One region of the Metabacillus litoralis genome, then DNA from elsewhere that is predicted to be linked to it. Evidence: a T-box and tRNA genes for the amino acid it is inferred to sense, from the RefSeq annotation. Region 1 holds a T-box; the other regions hold tRNA genes.
What was found. A T-box is a leader RNA that pairs with one kind of tRNA and senses whether it is charged. The one in region 1 lies ahead of leuS (leucine--tRNA ligase), so its partner is inferred to be a tRNA-Leu.

Region 1 (7,309 bases):
ACATACACAAGCAAAAAAACAGCAAGCCCGACTCTCACTGAGCCGGGCTTGCCAATTCCAAAACACGTACTAGTTCGCCACAATATTCACAAGCTTACCAGGTACGGCAATTACTTTTCGTATTGTTTTTCCTTCTACATGTTCTTTCACACGATCGTCTTCTAATGCAATTTGTTCTAACTGTTCTTTTGTAACATCTTTTGCTACTAAAAGCTTTGCACGGACTTTTCCGTTTACCTGAACAACGATCTCTACTTCATTTTCAACAAGTTTCGCTTCGTCAAATGTCGGCCAAGCTTCATAAGAAATTGTGCTACTGTGACCTAATTTGCTCCATAGCTCTTCAGCTAAATGAGGGGCGATTGGTGATAGAAGCTTCACAACACCCTCTACATACTCTTTCGGAAGCACTGTTTGTTTGTATGCTTCATTAATGAAGACCATCAGCTGTGAAATAGCTGTGTTGAAGCGCAGTCCTTCCAAATCTTCTGATACTTTTTTGACCGTTTGATGATAAACGCGTTCAAGCGCATCGCTTGCTTCATCAACAACCTTCGGACTTAATTCACCATTCTCTTCAATGAACAGACGCCATACGCGATCTAAGAAACGTCTTGCTCCGTCAAGACCTGTTGTTGACCAAGCGATTGATGCTTCTAATGGTCCCATAAACATTTCATAAAGACGAAGCGTGTCTGCACCATGTGATGAAACAATCTCATCAGGATTCACAACATTTCCTTTTGATTTACTCATTTTCTCATTGTTTTCACCAAGAATCATCCCTTGGTTAAAGAGCTTCTGGAATGGCTCTTTTGTTGGCACAACACCAATATCATATAAAAATTTATGCCAGAAGCGAGCGTACAGTAAATGAAGTACAGCGTGCTCAGCTCCTCCGATGTAAATATCAACAGGCAGCCATTGCTTTAATTTTGCATCATCTGCAAGAGCCTCGCTATTTTTCGGGTCAATATAACGTAAATAATACCAGCAGCTTCCAGCCCATTGCGGCATTGTATTTGTTTCACGACGACCTTTTTTACCTGTTACAGGATCAACAACATTTACAAATTCATCAATAATTGCAAGTGGAGATTCCCCTGTTCCAGATGGTCTAATTTCTGTTGTTTTTGGTAATACAAGTGGAAGTTCTTCTTCCGGAACGGCTGACATTGTACCATCTTCCCAATGAATAATTGGAATTGGCTCACCCCAATAACGTTGACGGCTGAATAACCAGTCACGAAGACGGTAGGTTACTTTCTTTTCGCCTTTTTTGTTTTCTTCAAGCCATGCGATCGCTTTTTCAATTGCTTCTTGTTTACCAAGTCCATTTAAGAAATCGGAGTTAACGTGTTCACCTTCACCAGTGTACGCTTCCTTCGTCACGTCTCCACCGCTTACAACTTCTTTAATCGGAAGATCAAACTTTACAGCAAATTCATAGTCGCGCTCATCATGTGCAGGAACTGCCATAATCGCACCAGTACCGTAAGTTACAAGTACATAATCTGCAATCCAAATTGGCATTTTTTCACCGTTTACAGGGTTAATAGCATAAGCACCTGTAAATACGCCTGTTTTATCTTTTGAAAGCTCTGTACGCTCTAAATCACTTTTATGTTTTACTTCGTTAATATAAGCCTCAACTGCTTGTTTTTGATCCTCAGTCGTAATTTTTTCAATAAAAGAATGCTCTGGAGCTAAAACAGCGTATGTTGCACCAAATAATGTATCAGGACGTGTTGTGAAAACAGTAAATGTTTCATTATGTCCTTCAATATCAAATGTTACATGAGCACCTTCAGAACGACCGATCCAGTTACGTTGCATATCTTTGATGCTTTCTGGCCAGTCAACGTCCTCTAAGTCTTCAAGAAGACGATCAGCATATGCTGTAATTTTCAGCATCCACTGCTTCATTGGGCGTCGCTCAACTGGATGACCTCCACGCTCACTTTTCCCATCAATAACTTCCTCATTTGCTAAAACGGTACCTAACGCAGGGCACCAGTTTACAGGTACTTCATCTACATATGCCAAACCTTTTTTATAAAGCTGCAAAAAGATCCATTGAGTCCATTTGTAGTATTCAGGGTCTGTTGTGTTAACTTCACGATCCCAATCATATGAAAACCCTAGTGCTTGGATTTGTCTTCTGAAGTTATCAATGTTTTGCTTTGTAAATTCAGCTGGGTCATTCCCTGTATCAAGCGCATACTGTTCAGCAGGTAAACCAAATGCATCCCATCCCATCGGATGAAGAACATTATACCCTTGCATACGTTTCATACGAGATAAAATGTCTGTTGCTGTATATCCTTCAGGATGTCCTACATGGAGACCCGCTCCTGATGGATATGGGAACATGTCCAATGCATAGAACTTCGGTTTTTCTGTATCTTCTGTTGTTTTAAATGTTTTATTATGTAACCAATAATCTTGCCATTTCTTTTCAATCTCTTGATGATTGAAGCTCATCTGTTTTCCTCCTTAAAGCTTGCTCTTATTTTATTTTATAACCTGTTGAACGGGTCAAAGCTTTCAAAAGTCTATAAAAACGAAAAAAGCCCACATCCCAAACAGGGACGAGAGGCTTAATTCCCGTGGTACCACCCAACTTTGGCATAGTATAATTATGCCCACTTTGACATCCGTAACGTGGATAGACGACAAATATTACTTGATCTATTTCTCTTTCACATTTGTAACTCAAAGGCGAGTTCATTAGCAAAAACTGGTTGACTCTCACCATCCGTCAACTCTCTGAGCACATTTTCACTAATTACTATTCCTTTTCTCCGTTCATTTCGTATATAGATTTAAGATTATTTTATATAAATTTGTCGTGATATGCAAGTATAGGCATCATTTATGATTTTTCTTTCAATAATTATCATCAGCATCGACTATAACAATCCAAACGTAAGCGTTTCAATTATTTCCTTTGCGTAAGGAAAACATTGATTGATCATGACATTTACCTTCCCCTGTTAATCATTTTTTCCCCTATCGTATCACAAGGTAGCAGTGTAGGTAGCAGTGTAAGTTTCAGAAAAAAAGAAAAGGTCTTAGACCCCGTAAACATCGGGTGCCTGAGACCTTTTCTTTTCAATAACAGCATTAAGCTTTTTATCATAAATGAAAGTAGTAAAGATACCAACTGCTAATAAAGTAATAATAATCATAAATAAGAGGTTCATATTGTAGTAGTCTGCGATTACACCCCCAAGTATAGGGCCAATCATTCTACCACCTGTTGCTGTACTATTAACAAATCCTTGATAAAAGCCTTGTCTTCCTTCAGGAGCTAAATCATTTGCAATTGTAGGAACCGCTGGCCAAACAAGCATTTCTCCTATTGTTAAAATAACCATAGCAACAAGAAATCCAGTAAATTGCTCTGCAAACAAAGCAATCACAAAAGAAAACATAAACACAACAAATCCAATGACCATTTGTCTTTTTAATGTTTTAGCAAAACGTTTCACAAACATGGAAATAAGTGGCTGACCTAACACAATCATCGCACCGTTAATTGTCCATAAAAGACTGTATTGACTTATAGGAATATTTAGGGTTTGAGTGTAAGAAGAGATTGTTGAAGGCCATTGAACATAACCAACCCAGCATAGTAAATAACCCGTACACAAAATAATTAAAGCCGTAAACTTATGACGACTTTTTATAGCTGTTTTTTCATTTAAAATCGAGGTTTGCTTTGCACTTGCTCCATCAATATTTCGATACCCGAAGAATGCTACAAAGAAAAAAACAGCATACAAAGCTGCATTTGCTACAAATATATAATTAAATGAGATGGAAGCAACAATTCCTCCTAACGAAGCTCCTGCTGCAACACCAACATTTTGTGCTACATATATAGAGTTAAAGGCTTTCCTACCACCTTCTGGCCAAACAGTTCCGGCTAGAGCATATGTAGCAGGAAAAACAATACCTGAACCGAATCCAATAAAGATTAGCAAGTACATATAAACTGGCCAGCTATGATTAAACATCAAAATGACAATTGAAACTAAAGTAATGATGATACCTATTAAGATGGATTTATAGCCACCAATTTTGTCAAACAAAACTCCACCAACAAGATTTCCTATTACACCTGCAGCAGCATTAAGCATGAGAACAATCCCAGCTAAAGTTAAAGACTTACCTAGATGTTCATGGATATAGATCGTGTTTAACGGCCATAAGAATGAAGCTCCGGTAACATTAATCATCATACCAATTACAAGTAACCATAAAGAGCGTGGCATACCTCAACCTCCTTCACGTGCATGATCATAGTGAATTTTCCTCAACTATGTAACGTTCCTCAGAGAATTTTAGCCCCTTTTCTTATGATTTGCAATGAAGAAATCGTCTATCTTATAATGTTGTAATAATGAGAAAATATAGACTTTTACTCTTACTCTATTAGCCTATACATTAAAACATCGTCCACATAATTCCCGTCTATGTAAAACTCTTTTATTAATCTACCTTGCTCAATAAAGCCGCATTTTTTATAAAAGACTAACGCCCCTTTATTGGTAGACAAAACACGTAGTGACACCTTCGTGTTTCCTCTTTCCTTTCCAAGCTCTATTGCTTTGTCCAACAGCTTTTTGCCAATTCCCATTCCTTGGTACATTTTGTCTACAGCTATATCAATTTCCATCACATGTTGATTGGTTTTTAAAGGAGTAGGAGCGTGATACCCTAAATACCCGGCAACGTCTCCATTTACAATTGCAACAATTTGACTGCCTTCAGGATTTCTTTCTCTAAATTCGTCAATAGAGCTCCATACAATATCAGCAGGTGTTGTTGCAGCATCCCATACACGATGATCTAACTCTATTAACTTTTCAAAATCCTTTTCTTCTGAAAAACGAATGGTGATCTCCATACTTTTCCCCCATAGTTGTTGTTTACCTTAGAATATCAACTATTTAAGGGAAGAAAAATAGTTTTTGAAAAATTATCCATTTAAATTCTGACTCACTGTACAGAGCATACGAAAAACTGCCAGCATAAAACTAGCAGTTCCAACGAGCTTATAGTTCCCTTCTTAAAGCCGCTAGCACATTGATGTTTGTTGCTTTAACAGCTGGACGCAGCCCGGAAATCATAGCTACTCCGATACTAATGGCTACTGATATCACAACAAGACTTATCGGAATATATGAAAACGTAAAGTCTATTTCACTAGTTCCACCACCTGTAGCAGATTGTAAAATGATTGGTAAAAGCTTGTTAGCGGCAAAGCTAATCGCATAGGAAATGAGTACACCAATGGTTGCCCCAATGATTCCTATATACGCACTTTCCATTAAAAACAACCTTCTAATAATTCCTGGTTGTGCACCTAATGCCTTCATAATTCCTATTTCCTGAGTTCTTTCTGTTACAGCCATTGTCATCGTATTAAAGATCCCAATTGATGCTATAATAACTGCGATTGTTCCAACAAATATTAATCCAGCCTTAAAAAAGGTAAAAAATAAGTTTATACTATCCAATTCTTCCGTTATTGAATAAACCATATAATCCTTGTCTTTAAGGTCAGTTGTCACCTGTTCTACTGCCTCCAAGTTAGATGCATAGACATAAACTTCGCTATAGGGAATTTCACTCACCTGACTTCCTTCTTCTACAGGCATTGCAAAGGAAAGGATTTCCTCTCGAAGCACATCATTTATATAAATGCTTTGATCCTGCATCCAGTCCCGTGCAGGTGCTTCTCCCACTCCTGCAATTTTAAAAGTAAATGACTTTTTCTCTTCTTTTCCTTCTTCTGTTTCCTTCGTAATAGTCATTGTAATCTCTTTACCTACAAGATCTCCTTGGTATCCTGTTGGCTCTTTAGCAGGCTCATTTGGTGAAGATTCCATCTTCTTCTGATATTCATTCTTTTCATTTTCTGTTAAAAGAGCTTTGGCAAAATGATATCCAACAATGATTTCGTTGTCCGCTTGTGGTACTTTTCCTTTTTCCAATGACAGATTAGCCTTTAACTCTTCTTGCATATTTGTTATTGTAGGCCAAACTTCTCCTTTTCTGTCCTCGAGTGAAACCTCCACCGGAAGGTCAATCGAGTTACGGCGGACAACCGCTGTTACATTTTCGGTTTTACTTAGATCTTCTAGATGCCCCTTATTAATTTGTTGATATCCTTCCTTCTCCGTTTGTTTTCCTGAAACAGAAACTTCTGTAATAATCTGCTGCGATTGTATTTCTTCCGTCATGCTCTTTTGAACACCGAATCCAATTGAAGCCAGAACAATCAAAAAGGCACATGCCATTGTGGTTGCTAAAATGGTCATAAACACCCTAAGACGGTTTTTCTTCATATTTTTCAACATTAATTTTAATTGATCATTAAACTTCAACGAAGGCACCACCTTTTGACAGCACTCCATCTTGTAAATGGAATTGATGATTGCTTATTTTCGCTACTTCATCATCGTGTGTAATAATACAAAATGTAATTCCTTTTTCTGTGTTTAAGTGTCTTATTAACTCTAATATTTCTAATTCAGTTTCTGTATCAAGACTTCCAGTTGGTTCATCAGCTAGAATAATACTTGGCTTTGTAATTAAAGCTCGTGCAATACTTACGCGTTGTTGTTGCCCCCCTGATAATTCATTTGGATAGTGACTCGCGTGTTCATGTAACCCTACATTTTGTAATAAATCCATGACTTGTTTTTTTCGCTCAGGGGAAGGTACCCCTTTTAAGGTAAGAGGAAGCTCAACATTCTCAAATGTCGTTAAACTTGGAATGAGCTGAAAGCTTTGAAAAATAAAACCGAAGTGATTCAATCGAAACTTTGCCCATTCTTTTTCATTAAAGTTTGTTACATTCTTTTCATGAATGATCAATTCGCCCTCAGTTGGCGATATATAACCTGAGATTAAATTCAGCAAAGTGGATTTTCCAGAACCACTTCGACCAACAATTGTCGCGATCTCACCTTGCTTTATGTTAAATGTTACATTTTTCAAAACCGGAATTTCTTTTTCCGCTCCTTTTTTCCCTACTTTAAAGGAATGACTCAAGTTCCGAACCTCAATCATGGTACCTTCTCCTCCATTACGTTTATTTTTGTTTTTTATAGATGGCAAAATAACTAATGATAAATCCAATACCTGCACCGATTGCAGCTCCAATGATGTAACCGACCATATCCTCTTGGGATGAAGAAATATACCCCAATGTACTGAATCCTAAGATTCCTAGAATAATAACGATGACTTGGGCAGGTCTTTCCATCCATCTCCACACAAAGAATGAGCCGTT
Region 2 (7,309 bases), 1.5 Mb from region 1:
GAAAAGGGGTTAGAGCCACTTGCCACTTGGATCCTAAGTTTGCCAGGTGAGGGGGATATCCAACTCAAGGCTAAGGAATTTATAAATGAAGAAAAAGGTGTAACAACAGTAGAAGAGGCTATACAAGGTGCACAAGATATTGTAGCAGAACAAATCTCAGATCAGCCGAAATATCGCCAATGGATTAGAGAGTTAACGTTCCGAAAAGGATCTATTTCTTCTGTTGCCAAGGATGAAGAAAAAGATGAGAAGAATGTTTATGAAATGTATTATGAGTACGAAGAGCCAATCCAGAAAATTGTTCCTCACCGGGTTTTGGCGATTAACCGAGGTGAAAAAGAAGATATATTGCGCATATCCCTTCAACCACCAACTGATCAGATATTAGATTACCTTCAAAAAGAAGAGTTGAAAGGGAAAAAATCGGTTGTGAATAATTTGGTGATTGAAACAATAGAAGATGCATATAAGCGTCTTATTCAACCATCAATTGAGCGTGAAATCAGAAAAGAGTTATCAGAAAAAGCAGAGGACCGTGCAATACATATTTTCTCTGAAAATCTAAGAAATCTACTTCTTCAACCACCATTGAAAGGAAGAATGGTGCTAGGTGTTGACCCTGCTTTTAGAACAGGCTGTAAATTAGCTGTTGTAGATCCGACTGGAAAAATGCTTCATATTGGAGTGGTATATCCACATCCACCTGTTAATAAGAAAGAACAAGCAAAAGAAAAGGTAATTGATGTTTTAAAGCAATTTAAAATAGAGGTTGTTGCAATCGGAAACGGAACGGCGTCAAGAGAAACAGAACAATTCATTGCAGATATATTAAGAGAATTATCTGGAGATATTTCATATCTTATCGTAAACGAAGCAGGTGCAAGTGTGTATTCGGCTTCAGAACTTGCTAGAGAAGAGTTCCCTGACTTACAGGTAGAAGAAAGAAGTGCAGTTTCCATTGCAAGAAGACTTCAGGATCCTTTGGCTGAACTAGTTAAGATTGATCCTAAATCAGTTGGTGTAGGGCAATATCAACATGATGTTTCCCAAAAGAAATTAAATGAATCACTAACGTTTGTTGTTGAAACAGTCGTAAACCAGGTTGGAGTTAACGTAAATACTGCCTCGTCTTCCTTACTTCAGTATGTAGCTGGACTCAGTAAGGCAGTTGCAAACAATGTTGTGAAAAAAAGAGAAGAGTTAGGGAGATTCTCTAACCGTAAACAACTAAAAGATATCCCTCGTCTAGGAGCAAAAACATATGAGCAGTGTATTGGCTTCTTACGAGTTCTTGATGGAGATCATCCTTTAGATCGAACAAGTATTCACCCTGAACGCTATGGGGAAGTTGAAAAACTATTGAAGCAATTAAACGTATCTTTAGCCGATTTAGGAAGCGAAGAGTTAAAAGATAAAGTGAAAAACCTAAATCTACAAGAAACAGCTGATGTATTATCAATTGGGGAGCTAACTCTAAAAGATATATGTGATGCATTAATTCGTCCAGAACGGGATCCTCGTGATGAAGTAACTAAGCCTTTGTTAAAGAAGGATGTATTAAAACTGGAGGATTTGCAGCAAGGAATGGAGCTTCAAGGAACAGTTCGCAATGTTGTCGATTTTGGAGCATTTGTTGATATAGGCGTTAAACAGGATGGATTGGTGCATATTTCTAAACTTAGTCGTTCGTTTGTAAAACACCCATTAGATGTTGTATCTGTAGGTGACGTTGTAACAGTTTGGGTGGACGATGTAGACTTTAAGAAAGGTCGAGTAGCACTTACTATGCTGAAGAGCTGAAGGTGAGTGAAGAAACCAAAAAGAAACACTGCTTTTAGGAGCAGTGTTTTTCTCTATAGAAAAACCAGCATTGATTAAGTAATTTTATTTGATAGCGATTTTTTTCTAAAAACGCCCGCTGCATTTGATTTTGTAACCAAGATGGCATTGCTCATACCTCCTTAACTATTATAATGGAGTATGGGTGTTTATAATGTATGCACTAGGCAAGTGTGGTGTTACATATATGGAGGAATTTTTCATGAATGATGATAAACTGCAACAATTGGTGGAAGACATTTCAATAAGCTTATTTAGAAAACCATTTAAGCATAAAGCAACCTTTAACAAAAGACTGAGAACAACCGGTGGAAGGTATATGCTAAGTACCCATAACATTGATATTAATCCGAAATATTTTCTTGAACATGGATTGGAAGAAATGATTGGGATCATTAAACATGAGCTTTGCCACTATCATCTTCATATAGAAGGAAAGGGATATAAGCACGGGGACGAAGACTTTAAATTATTATTAAAAGAAGTGGGTGCTCCTAGATTTTGTACGCCTTTAAAAACTGAATCTAAAAAAAGACAAGCTTCTCTCATCTACAAGTGTTCAGCTTGTCATCATGAGTACAAAAGAAAGAGAAAAGTAGACACAACACGTCTAGTTTGCGGCAAGTGTGCTGGTAAAATCTATCTTTTAAAAGGGGTTGACTCTTAAGTTGATACTATGTTAAATTATAAAAGCCGTCGTTGATGGCGGTTGAAAAACAAAGTTAAGTATAATGAATTCTTGACAAGACATGCTTGATTAAATATAATTAAAGAAGTCTGTTAGAAATTATTCCGCAGTAGCTCAGTGGTAGAGCTATCGGCTGTTAACCGATCGGTCGTAGGTTCGAGTCCTACCTGCGGAGCCATATGGGGAAGTACTCAAGAGGCTGAAGAGGCGCCCCTGCTAAGGGTGTAGGTCGCGTGAGCGGCGCGAGGGTTCAAATCCCTCCTTCTCCGCCATATTATAATGGCCCATTGGTCAAGCGGTTAAGACACCGCCCTTTCACGGCGGTAACACGGGTTCGAATCCCGTATGGGTCATAATTATATTTTAGAGAGTAGGAAGTGGGCACACTTGTAGCTCACCTCCTATTTTTTCTCTGGTATGATTAGTGTTGCTAGGTAATGAAACTTTAAGTTAAGGTGAGTTATTTTCACTACGTGAAAAAACTTTGGTCCGGTAGTTCAGTTGGTTAGAATGCCTGCCTGTCACGCAGGAGGTCGCGGGTTCGAGTCCCGTCCGGACCGCCATTATTTATTGGCGAGAATTACCAGTTGTAATAACACTTAGAATTTGATACTATTAACTTCTTGTTGCTTTGACGATAAATGTCTAGTGACATAACTTCAGTGGGCTATAGCCAAGCGGTAAGGCATCGCACTTTGACTGCGACATGCGTTGGTTCGAATCCAGCTAGCCCAGCCATTTAAGCCATTAGCTCAGTTGGTAGTGGCGATCAAATATGCTACGAAGTGAAACTTCAGCACGCAGATCGAATTGTTCCTTGAAGAAACCTTCAGAGGTTTAGTTGTCAAAACTAAGAGTATATTGAAAAAAGAGCCATTAGCTCAGTTGGTAGAGCATCTGACTTTTAATCAGAGGGTCGAAGGTTCGAGTCCTTCATGGCTCACCATTTACACACCTTGCGGGTGTGGCGGAATTGGCAGACGCGCTAGACTTAGGATCTAGTGTCCTTGTGACGTGGGGGTTCAAGTCCCTTCACCCGCACCAGAGTTTTTTAACATTATTAGAATTGATTTCGCGGTCGTGGCGGAATGGCAGACGCGCTAGGTTGAGGGCCTAGTGGGGGCGACCCCGTGGAGGTTCAAGTCCTCTCGGCCGCACCAGAACACACAAAAAATATTTTTATAAAAAGTATTGACTTGTTGGTTCTAAAGGTGTTATTATTGTAAAGTCGCTCGTTAATATAATTTAAAAATGCGCCCGTAGCTCAATTGGATAGAGCGTTTGACTACGGATCAAAAGGTTAGGGGTTCGACTCCTCTCGGGCGCGCCATATACGGGAAGTAGCTCAGCTTGGTAGAGCACTTGGTTTGGGACCAAGGGGTCGCAGGTTCGAATCCTGTCTTCCCGACCAGTCGAGTCACCTTGCGGGTGTAGTTTAGTGGTAAAACCTCAGCCTTCCAAGCTGATGATGAGGGTTCGATTCCCTTCACCCGCTCCAAAAAATGATCTTTGAAAACTAAACAAAACCAAGCGTGCCAACGTTAATTTCGATTAACAAAAAAACGTACTATATAGTACAAATTTATATGAGCTATATCAACTCTTTATTGGAGAGTTTGATCCTGGCTCAGGACGAACGCTGGCGGCGTGCCTAATACATGCAAGTCGAGCGAACCAATGGGAGCTTGCTCCCTGAGGTTAGCGGCGGACGGGTGAGTAACACGTGGGTAACCTGCCTGTAAGATTGGGATAACTCCGGGAAACCGGAGCTAATACCGGATAACATTTTGAACCGCATGGTTCAAAGTTGAAAGACGGCTTCGGCTGTCACTTACAGATGGACCCGCGGCGCATTAGCTAGTTGGTGAGGTAATGGCTCACCAAGGCGACGATGCGTAGCCGACCTGAGAGGGTGATCGGCCACACTGGGACTGAGACACGGCCCAGACTCCTACGGGAGGCAGCAGTAGGGAATCTTCCGCAATGGACGAAAGTCTGACGGAGCAACGCCGCGTGAACGATGAAGGCCTTCGGGTCGTAAAGTTCTGTTGTTAGGGAAGAACAAGTACCAGAGTAACTGCTGGTACCTTGACGGTACCTAACCAGAAAGCCACGGCTAACTACGTGCCAGCAGCCGCGGTAATACGTAGGTGGCAAGCGTTGTCCGGAATTATTGGGCGTAAAGCGCGCGCAGGCGGTTTCTTAAGTCTGATGTGAAAGCCCACGGCTCAACCGTGGAGGGTCATTGGAAACTGGGGAACTTGAGTGCAGAAGAGGAGAGTGGAATTCCACGTGTAGCGGTGAAATGCGTAGAGATGTGGAGGAACACCAGTGGCGAAGGCGACTCTCTGGTCTGTAACTGACGCTGAGGCGCGAAAGCGTGGGGAGCGAACAGGATTAGATACCCTGGTAGTCCACGCCGTAAACGATGAGTGCTAAGTGTTAGAGGGTTTCCGCCCTTTAGTGCTGCAGCAAACGCATTAAGCACTCCGCCTGGGGAGTACGGTCGCAAGACTGAAACTCAAAGGAATTGACGGGGGCCCGCACAAGCGGTGGAGCATGTGGTTTAATTCGAAGCAACGCGAAGAACCTTACCAGGTCTTGACATCCTTCGCTACTTCTAGAGATAGAAGGTTCCCCTTCGGGGGACGAAGTGACAGGTGGTGCATGGTTGTCGTCAGCTCGTGTCGTGAGATGTTGGGTTAAGTCCCGCAACGAGCGCAACCCTTGATCTTAGTTGCCAGCATTCAGTTGGGCACTCTAAGGTGACTGCCGGTGACAAACCGGAGGAAGGTGGGGATGACGTCAAATCATCATGCCCCTTATGACCTGGGCTACACACGTGCTACAATGGATGGTACAAAGGGCTGCAAGACCGCGAGGTCAAGCCAATCCCATAAAACCATTCTCAGTTCGGATTGCAGGCTGCAACTCGCCTGCATGAAGCCGGAATCGCTAGTAATCGCGGATCAGCATGCCGCGGTGAATACGTTCCCGGGCCTTGTACACACCGCCCGTCACACCACGAGAGTTTGTAACACCCGAAGTCGGTGGGGTAACCGTAAGGAGCCAGCCGCCTAAGGTGGGACAGATGATTGGGGTGAAGTCGTAACAAGGTAGCCGTATCGGAAGGTGCGGCTGGATCACCTCCTTTCTAAGGAAAATGAGGCACGCTTGGTATTTTGTTTAGTTTTGAGAGATCATTCTGATCTTTCTATATAAGTAAGACTCAATACATAGGAGTCTAAATGCAGAGTGCATTTGAACATCCTGTGTTTTATGTTCCTTGAAAACTAGATAACGAAAACAATTCAAGTAATTCACTGAGTTTAAACGCTTAGTTTAGTGATTCTCTTAATAATTGATTTAAACGACATCTTCGATGTCAAAGGTTAAGTTGTTAAGGGCGCACGGTGGATGCCTTGGCACTAGGAGCCGATGAAGGACGGTACTAACACCGATATGCTTCGGGGAGCTGTAAGTAAGCTTTGATCCGGAGATTTCCGAATGGGGAAACCCACTGCTCGTAATGGAGTAGTATCTTCACCTGAATTCATAGGGTGATGATGGCAGACCCGGGGAACTGAAACATCTAAGTACCCGGAGGAAGAGAAAGCAAACGCGATTTCCTGAGTAGCGGCGAGCGAAACGGAAGAAGCCCAAACCAAGAGGCTTGCCTCTTGGGGTTGTAGGACACTCTATACGGAGTTACAAAGGAACGGAGTAAATGAAGAGGTCTGGAAAGGCCCGTCAAAGAAGGTAACAACCCTGTAGTTGAAACTTCGTTCCCTCCAGAGTGGATCCTGAGTACGGCGGGACACGTGAAATCCCGTCGGAAGCAGGGAGGACCATCTCCCAAGGCTAAATACTCCCTAGTGACCGATAGTGAACCAGTACCGTGAGGGAAAGGTGAAAAGCACCCCGGAAGGGGAGTGAAAGAGATCCTGAAACCGTGTGCCTACAAGTAGTCAAAGCCCGTTAATGGGTAATGGCGTGCCTTTTGTAGAATGAACCGGCGAGTTACGATCCCGTGCAAGGTTAAGTTGATAAGACGGAGCCGCAGCGAAAGCGAGTCTGAATAGGGCGAAAGAGTACGTGGTCGTAGACCCGAAACCAGGTGATCTACCCATGTCCAGGGTGAAGTTCAGGTAACACTGAATGGAGGCCCGAACCCACGCACGTTGAAAAGTGCGGGGATGAGGTGTGGGTAGCGGAGAAATTCCAATCGAACTTGGAGATAGCTGGTTCTCTCCGAAATAGCTTTAGGGCTAGCCTTGAAATGAGAGTCTTGGAGGTAGAGCACTGATTGGACTAGGGGCCCCCATCGGGTTACCGAATTCAGTCAAACTCCGAATGCCAAAGACTTATGTTCAGGAGTCAGACTGCGAGTGATAAGATCCGTAGTCAAGAGGGAAACAGCCCAGACCACCAGCTAAGGTCCCAAAGTATACGTTAAGTGGAAAAGGATGTGGAGTTGCTTAGACAACCAGGATGTTGGCTTAGAAGCAGCCACCATTTAAAGAGTGCGTAATAGCTCACTGGTCGAGTGACTCTGCGCCGAAAATGTACCGGGGCTAAACGTATCACCGAAGCTGTGGACTGTTCTTACGAACAGTGGTAGGAGAGCGTTCTAAGGGCTGTGAAGCCAGACCGTAAGGACTGGTGGAGCGCTTAGAAGTGAGAATGCCGGTATGAGTAGCGAAAGAGGGGTGAGAATCCCCTCCACCGAATGCCTAAGGTTTCCTGAGGAAGGCTCGTCCGCTCAGGGTAAGTCGGGACCTA
Region 3 (7,309 bases), 1.8 Mb from region 1:
TGCAGAAGAGGAGAGTGGAATTCCACGTGTAGCGGTGAAATGCGTAGAGATGTGGAGGAACACCAGTGGCGAAGGCGACTCTCTGGTCTGTAACTGACGCTGAGGAGCGAAAGCGTGGGGAGCGAACAGGATTAGATACCCTGGTAGTCCACGCCGTAAACGATGAGTGCTAAGTGTTAGAGGGTTTCCGCCCTTTAGTGCTGCAGCAAACGCATTAAGCACTCCGCCTGGGGAGTACGGTCGCAAGACTGAAACTCAAAGGAATTGACGGGGGCCCGCACAAGCGGTGGAGCATGTGGTTTAATTCGAAGCAACGCGAAGAACCTTACCAGGTCTTGACATCCTTCGCTACTTCTAGAGATAGAAGGTTCCCCTTCGGGGACGAAGTGACAGGTGGTGCATGGTTGTCGTCAGCTCGTGTCGTGAGATGTTGGGTTAAGTCCCGCAACGAGCGCAACCCTTGATCTTAGTTGCCAGCATTCAGTTGGGCACTCTAAGGTGACTGCCGGTGACAAACCGGAGGAAGGTGGGGATGACGTCAAATCATCATGCCCCTTATGACCTGGGCTACACACGTGCTACAATGGATGGTACAAAGGGCTGCAAGACCGCGAGGTCAAGCCAATCCCATAAAACCATTCTCAGTTCGGATTGCAGGCTGCAACTCGCCTGCATGAAGCCGGAATCGCTAGTAATCGCGGATCAGCATGCCGCGGTGAATACGTTCCCGGGCCTTGTACACACCGCCCGTCACACCACGAGAGTTTGTAACACCCGAAGTCGGTGGGGTAACCGTAAGGAGCCAGCCGCCTAAGGTGGGACAGATGATTGGGGTGAAGTCGTAACAAGGTAGCCGTATCGGAAGGTGCGGCTGGATCACCTCCTTTCTAAGGAAAAATGAAGGACAAGCTCTTTCATAAAAAGACGTTTCTGATTTTGTTTAGTTTTGAGAGAATTATCTCTCAATATATGTTCCTTGAAAACTAGATAACGAAAACAATTCAAGTAATTCACTGAGTTTAAACGCTTAGTTTAGTGATTCTCTTAATAGTTAATAAACAGACATTAAGTAAGTATTGATGTCTTGAGGCGGAAGAGGAGCGAAGAGTACGAGGCGACGAAATGTTTGAGGAGCGGAATGGACGTAATTGGTCCATGAGCACCGCAGAACATGAAGCGGGCGAAGTAATCTGAAGCTCATCTTTTGCCGGAGGTTAAGTTGTTAAGGGCGCACGGTGGATGCCTTGGCACTAGGAGCCGATGAAGGACGGTACTAACACCGATATGCTTCGGGGAGCTGTAAGTAAGCTTTGATCCGGAGATTTCCGAATGGGGAAACCCACTGCTCGTAATGGAGTAGTATCTTCACCTGAATTCATAGGGTGATGATGGCAGACCCGGGGAACTGAAACATCTAAGTACCCGGAGGAAGAGAAAGCAAACGCGATTTCCCAAGTAGCGGCGAGCGAAACGGAAGAAGCCCAAACCAAGAGGCTTGCCTCTTGGGGTTGTAGGACACTCTATACGGAGTTACAAAGGAACGGAGTAAATGAAGAGGTCTGGAAAGGCCCGTCAAAGAAGGTAACAACCCTGTAGTTGAAACTTCGTTCCCTCCAGAGTGGATCCTGAGTACGGCGGGACACGTGAAATCCCGTCGGAAGCAGGGAGGACCATCTCCCAAGGCTAAATACTCCCTAGTGACCGATAGTGAACCAGTACCGTGAGGGAAAGGTGAAAAGCACCCCGGAAGGGGAGTGAAAGAGATCCTGAAACCGTGTGCCTACAAGTAGTCAAAGCCCGTTAATGGGTAATGGCGTGCCTTTTGTAGAATGAACCGGCGAGTTACGATCCCGTGCAAGGTTAAGTTGATAAGACGGAGCCGCAGCGAAAGCGAGTCTGAATAGGGCGAAAGAGTACGTGGTCGTAGACCCGAAACCAGGTGATCTACCCATGTCCAGGGTGAAGTTCAGGTAACACTGAATGGAGGCCCGAACCCACGCACGTTGAAAAGTGCGGGGATGAGGTGTGGGTAGCGGAGAAATTCCAATCGAACTTGGAGATAGCTGGTTCTCTCCGAAATAGCTTTAGGGCTAGCCTTGAAATGAGAGTCTTGGAGGTAGAGCACTGATTGGACTAGGGGCCCCCATCGGGTTACCGAATTCAGTCAAACTCCGAATGCCAAAGACTTATGTTCAGGAGTCAGACTGCGAGTGATAAGATCCGTAGTCAAGAGGGAAACAGCCCAGACCACCAGCTAAGGTCCCAAAGTATACGTTAAGTGGAAAAGGATGTGGAGTTGCTTAGACAACCAGGATGTTGGCTTAGAAGCAGCCACCATTTAAAGAGTGCGTAATAGCTCACTGGTCGAGTGACTCTGCGCCGAAAATGTACCGGGGCTAAACGTATCACCGAAGCTGTGGACTGTTCTTACGAACAGTGGTAGGAGAGCGTTCTAAGGGCTGTGAAGCCAGACCGTAAGGACTGGTGGAGCGCTTAGAAGTGAGAATGCCGGTATGAGTAGCGAAAGAGGGGTGAGAATCCCCTCCACCGAATGCCTAAGGTTTCCTGAGGAAGGCTCGTCCGCTCAGGGTAAGTCGGGACCTAAGCCGAGGCCGAAAGGCGTAGGCGATGGACAACAGGTTGAAATTCCTGTACCACCTCCTCACCGTTTGAGCAATGGGGGGACGCAGAAGGATAGGGTAAGCGCGCTGTTGGATATGCGCGTCCAAGCAGTTAGGCTGACAACGAGGCAAATCCCGTTGTCGTGAAGGCTGAGCTGTGATGGCGAGGGAATTATAGTACCGAAGTTCCTGATTCCACACTGCCAAGAAAAGCTTCTAGCGAGGTGAGAGGTGCCCGTACCGCAAACCGACACAGGTAGGCGAGGAGAGAATCCTAAGGTGAGCGAGAGAACTCTCGTTAAGGAACTCGGCAAAATGACCCCGTAACTTCGGGAGAAGGGGTGCTTTTTAGGGTGAATAGCCCGGAAAAGCCGCAGTGAATAGGCCCAGGCGACTGTTTAGCAAAAACACAGGTCTCTGCGAAGCCGCAAGGCGAAGTATAGGGGCTGACGCCTGCCCGGTGCTGGAAGGTTAAGGGGAGAGGTTAGCGCAAGCGAAGCTTTGAACCGAAGCCCCAGTAAACGGCGGCCGTAACTATAACGGTCCTAAGGTAGCGAAATTCCTTGTCGGGTAAGTTCCGACCCGCACGAAAGGCGTAACGATCTGGGCACTGTCTCAACGAGAGACTCGGTGAAATTATAGTACCTGTGAAGATGCAGGTTACCCGCGACAGGACGGAAAGACCCCGTGGAGCTTTACTGTAGCCTGATATTGAATTTTGGTACAGCTTGTACAGGATAGGTAGGAGCCTGAGAAGCCGGAGCGCTAGCTTCGGTGGAGGCGTCGGTGGGATACTACCCTGGCTGTATTGAAATTCTAACCCACAGCCCTGACCGGGCTGGGAGACAGTGTCAGGTGGGCAGTTTGACTGGGGCGGTCGCCTCCTAAAATGTAACGGAGGCGCCCAAAGGTTCCCTCAGAATGGTTGGAAATCATTCGTAGAGTGTAAAGGCACAAGGGAGCTTGACTGCGAGACCTACAAGTCGAGCAGGGACGAAAGTCGGGCTTAGTGATCCGGTGGTTCCGCATGGAAGGGCCATCGCTCAACGGATAAAAGCTACCCCGGGGATAACAGGCTTATCTCCCCCAAGAGTCCACATCGACGGGGAGGTTTGGCACCTCGATGTCGGCTCATCGCATCCTGGGGCTGTAGTCGGTCCCAAGGGTTGGGCTGTTCGCCCATTAAAGCGGTACGCGAGCTGGGTTCAGAACGTCGTGAGACAGTTCGGTCCCTATCCGTCGTGGGCGTAGGAAATTTGAGAGGAGCTGTCCTTAGTACGAGAGGACCGGGATGGACGCACCGCTGGTGTACCAGTTGTCTTGCCAAAGGCATAGCTGGGTAGCTATGTGCGGAAGGGATAAGTGCTGAAAGCATCTAAGCATGAAGCCCCCCTCAAGATGAGATTTCCCATCACATTAGTGAGTAAGATCCCTGAAAGATGATCAGGTTGATAGGTCAGAGGTGGAAGCGCGGTGACGTGTGGAGCTGACTGATACTAATCGATCGAGGACTTAACCTAATAGAAAAGCGGAAGAAGCTTAGCTTTTATCCATAGGGAATTGGTGCGATCGAGATGAAGTCGTTCTTTGACTTCTTCGAGAGAGTGAAATTACCGTAGGATTTGGCTTCTGGAGCTGGACAAAGTAAGAGCGTAAACTCAGTAGAGTGAAGTTGAATTGTGAATCGTTATCTAGTTTTGAAGGAACATCCTTCAAACTTAATTTTGTCTGGTAATGATGGCGAAGAGGTCACACCCGTTCCCATGCCGAACACGGAAGTTAAGCTCTTCAGCGCCGATGGTAGTTGGGGGATTCCCCCTGTGAGAGTAGGACGTTGCCAGGCAAACCTTTATAGGTTTGATATTATTAAAAATATGGCCCATTGGTCAAGCGGTTAAGACACCGCCCTTTCACGGCGGTAACACGGGTTCGAATCCCGTATGGGTCACCATAGTTTTTTTCGCGCTAGCGAAGATAGCTTACTTAATGAAATTCATAAATTTCATGTTATTTTGGAGGATTAGCTCAGCTGGGAGAGCACCTGCCTTACAAGCAGGGGGTCGGCGGTTCGATCCCGTCATCCTCCACCATAGATTTTTCGCACTAGCGAAAATATCTTACCATATGCCGGTGTAGCTCAACTGGTAGAGCACGATCGAATATGCTTCGAAGCTCCTGCTTCAGCACACAAATCGAGCTGCTACTTGAATAATCTTTCTGAGATTTGGGTGACTGGTAAGTAAGATGAAACCTAATTTACATCTATAATAATGCCGGTGTAGCTCAACTGGTAGAGCAACTGACTTGTAATCAGTAGGTTGGGGGTTCAAGTCCTCTCGCCGGCACCACTCATTTTAGTAATCATATCTCATTATAAGATGAGCCATTAGCTCAGTTGGTAGAGCACGAACGAGTATGCTTCGTAGCAATACATCAGCACACAAATTGAGTTGCTTCTTGAATAAGCTTACTGAAATTTGGGTGTCAATAACAAGAAATGAACTAAATATTATTACTCATTATAAAATGAGCCATTAGCTCAGTTGGTAGAGCATCTGACTTTTAATCAGAGGGTCGAAGGTTCGAGTCCTTCATGGCTCACCATTTAACACACCTTGCGGGTGTGGCGGAATTGGCAGACGCGCTAGACTTAGGATCTAGTGTCTTTATGACGTGGGGGTTCAAGTCCCTTCACCCGCACCAAAGATTTTTTAGAATATGCATAATGCGGAAGTAGTTCAGTGGTAGAACACCACCTTGCCAAGGTGGGGGTCGCGGGTTCGAATCCCGTCTTCCGCTCCAAAAAAAGTGCCGGGGTGGCGGAACTGGCAGACGCACAGGACTTAAAATCCTGCGGTAGGTGACTACCGTACCGGTTCGATTCCGGTCCTCGGCACCATAGTTTTTTCGCGCTAGCGAAAATAACTTACCTTAATTTCTATAGATTAATTTAGATTATTAGCGCCCGTAGCTCAATTGGATAGAGCGTTTGACTACGGATCAAAAGGTTAGGGGTTCGACTCCTCTCGGGCGCGCCAATTTAAAAATTGGAAGTCAGAAGTGAGATTTTTTGATATGCTTCGTAGCAATATTAGAAATCTTGACCCTCTTACATCCCACATGTGATATTTTGAACGGGAAGTAGCTCAGCTTGGTAGAGCACTTGGTTTGGGACCAAGGGGTCGCAGGTTCGAATCCTGTCTTCCCGACCATTCATTATTATGATTATGGGGCCTTAGCTCAGCTGGGAGAGCGCCTGCTTTGCACGCAGGAGGTCAGCGGTTCGATCCCGCTAGGCTCCACTTGAAATTTTGATTTTTGGCGGTATAGCTCAGCTGGTTAGAGCGAGCCGTAAACATCCTGAATTAGCTTCATTGTAGGCTTGCGAGGAATGTGTCTGATAAGAGACATGACGAGCATGGTTTTTAAACAGTGAGCGTTTTGTTATTATGGCGGTGTAGCTCAGCTGGCTAGAGCGTACGGTTCATACCCGTGAGGTCGTGGGTTCGATTCCCTCCGCCGCTATTAAAGAACAACGATGATAATAAATGAGTAAAATCATTTATTGGACCCTTAGCTCAGCTGGTTAGAGCAGACGGCTCATAACCGTCCGGTCGTAGGTTCGAGTCCTACAGGGTCCATTTATTACGGAGGAATACCCAAGTCCGGCTGAAGGGATCGGTCTTGAAAACCGACAGGGGTGTCAAAGCCCGCAGGGGTTCGAATCCCCTTTCCTCCTCCATATTCTTAAAACTTTTTATATTTTTATCATCGCGGGGTGGAGCAGTCTGGTAGCTCGTCGGGCTCATAACCCGAAGGTCGCAGGTTCAAATCCTGTCCCCGCAACCAAACATATTAGAAATATATGTTAAGGTTAGTTAATTTCACTACGTGAAAAAACTTTGGTCCGGTAGTTCAGTTGGTTAGAATGCCTGCCTGTCACGCAGGAGGTCGCGGGTTCGAGTCCCGTCCGGACCGCCATTATTATTTATACTTATTCTAGTCTAATTATAGAGTAAGAGGGTTTCAATAAGCGAAAAGATCAAGGAAGCGAGTGAATGAACACCGGAGCGTATAACCATACGTGAGGATGTGAATGAACGAGCTGACGCAGAGATTTGAAGCTTAGTGGAAGCCGTAAACTATGTTGGCTCGGTAGCTCAGTTGGTAGAGCACGTTCGAATATGCTTCTCTGAATAAACTTCAGCGTACTCATCGAGCTGCATCTTGAATAATCCCTCTGAGATGAGGACGATTCACTAATTGAAAACCTTAAAATACTAACAAGTTAAAGGAATAAATAAATGATACGTGAAGAGCAATCTTGTATCTTATTTATTAATACTAACTAATTTTATGGCTCGGTAGCTCAGTTGGTAGAGCAATGGACTGAAAATCCATGTGTCGGCGGTTCGATTCCGTCCCGAGCCACCACTTGTAATTGAATAGTATGGAGGGGTAGCGAAGTGGCTAAACGCGGCGGACTGTAAATCCGCTCCTTAGGGTTCGGCAGTTCGAATCTGCCCCCCTCCACCATTTCCCTTTTAGTGGCGGTTGTGGCGAAGTGGTTAACGCATCGGATTGTGGTTCCGACATTCGTGGGTTCGATTCCCATCAGCCGCCCCAATTTTATATTCAGACATCGTTGCTCAGTAACTTGTTACTTAGTAATTATAGATGCAGAAAAG

Region 2: it encodes a tRNA-Leu, which carries the amino acid that the T-box ahead of leuS (leucine--tRNA ligase) is inferred to sense. The anticodon was not compared.
Region 3: it encodes a tRNA-Leu, which carries the amino acid that the T-box ahead of leuS (leucine--tRNA ligase) is inferred to sense. The anticodon was not compared.

Annotation. Positions count from the first base shown of each region.
Region 1 is NZ_CP033043.1:2,894,150-2,901,458, forward strand. It holds gene leuS (leucine--tRNA ligase) at 70-2,484, opposite strand; T-box leader at 2,585-2,814, opposite strand; gene D9842_RS14390 (MDR family MFS transporter) at 3,075-4,280, opposite strand; gene D9842_RS14395 (GNAT family N-acetyltransferase) at 4,433-4,915, opposite strand; gene D9842_RS14400 (ABC transporter permease) at 5,064-6,398, opposite strand; gene D9842_RS14405 (ABC transporter ATP-binding protein) at 6,388-7,086, opposite strand; gene D9842_RS14410 (ABC transporter permease subunit) at 7,109-7,309, opposite strand, start outside.
Region 2 is NZ_CP033043.1:4,388,293-4,395,601, forward strand. It holds gene D9842_RS21515 (Tex family protein) at 1-1,800, shown strand, start outside; gene cmpA (cortex morphogenetic protein CmpA) at 1,835-1,948, opposite strand; gene D9842_RS21525 (SprT family protein) at 2,042-2,506, shown strand; tRNA gene D9842_RS21530 (tRNA-Asn) at 2,631-2,705, shown strand; tRNA gene D9842_RS21535 (tRNA-Ser) at 2,709-2,799, shown strand; tRNA gene D9842_RS21540 (tRNA-Glu) at 2,809-2,880, shown strand; tRNA gene D9842_RS21545 (tRNA-Asp) at 3,014-3,090, shown strand; tRNA gene D9842_RS21550 (tRNA-Gln) at 3,191-3,265, shown strand; tRNA gene D9842_RS21555 (tRNA-Lys) at 3,398-3,473, shown strand; tRNA gene D9842_RS21560 (tRNA-Leu) at 3,486-3,571, shown strand; tRNA gene D9842_RS21565 (tRNA-Leu) at 3,602-3,687, shown strand; tRNA gene D9842_RS21570 (tRNA-Arg) at 3,781-3,857, shown strand; tRNA gene D9842_RS21575 (tRNA-Pro) at 3,862-3,938, shown strand; tRNA gene D9842_RS21580 (tRNA-Gly) at 3,952-4,025, shown strand; rRNA gene D9842_RS21585 (16S ribosomal RNA) at 4,132-5,681, shown strand; rRNA gene D9842_RS21590 (23S ribosomal RNA) at 5,918-7,309, shown strand, end outside.
Region 3 is NZ_CP033043.1:4,683,214-4,690,522, forward strand. It holds rRNA gene D9842_RS22770 (16S ribosomal RNA) at 1-887, shown strand, start outside; rRNA gene D9842_RS22775 (23S ribosomal RNA) at 1,213-4,141, shown strand; rRNA gene rrf (5S ribosomal RNA) at 4,349-4,464, shown strand; tRNA gene D9842_RS22785 (tRNA-Glu) at 4,498-4,572, shown strand; tRNA gene D9842_RS22790 (tRNA-Val) at 4,636-4,711, shown strand; tRNA gene D9842_RS22795 (tRNA-Thr) at 4,894-4,969, shown strand; tRNA gene D9842_RS22800 (tRNA-Lys) at 5,150-5,225, shown strand; tRNA gene D9842_RS22805 (tRNA-Leu) at 5,239-5,324, shown strand; tRNA gene D9842_RS22810 (tRNA-Gly) at 5,349-5,423, shown strand; tRNA gene D9842_RS22815 (tRNA-Leu) at 5,432-5,520, shown strand; tRNA gene D9842_RS22820 (tRNA-Arg) at 5,583-5,659, shown strand; tRNA gene D9842_RS22825 (tRNA-Pro) at 5,757-5,833, shown strand; tRNA gene D9842_RS22830 (tRNA-Ala) at 5,851-5,923, shown strand; tRNA gene D9842_RS22835 (tRNA-Met) at 6,073-6,146, shown strand; tRNA gene D9842_RS22840 (tRNA-Ile) at 6,189-6,262, shown strand; tRNA gene D9842_RS22845 (tRNA-Ser) at 6,271-6,363, shown strand; tRNA gene D9842_RS22850 (tRNA-Met) at 6,394-6,470, shown strand; tRNA gene D9842_RS22855 (tRNA-Asp) at 6,526-6,602, shown strand; tRNA gene D9842_RS22860 (tRNA-Phe) at 6,980-7,055, shown strand; tRNA gene D9842_RS22865 (tRNA-Tyr) at 7,074-7,157, shown strand; tRNA gene D9842_RS22870 (tRNA-His) at 7,172-7,247, shown strand.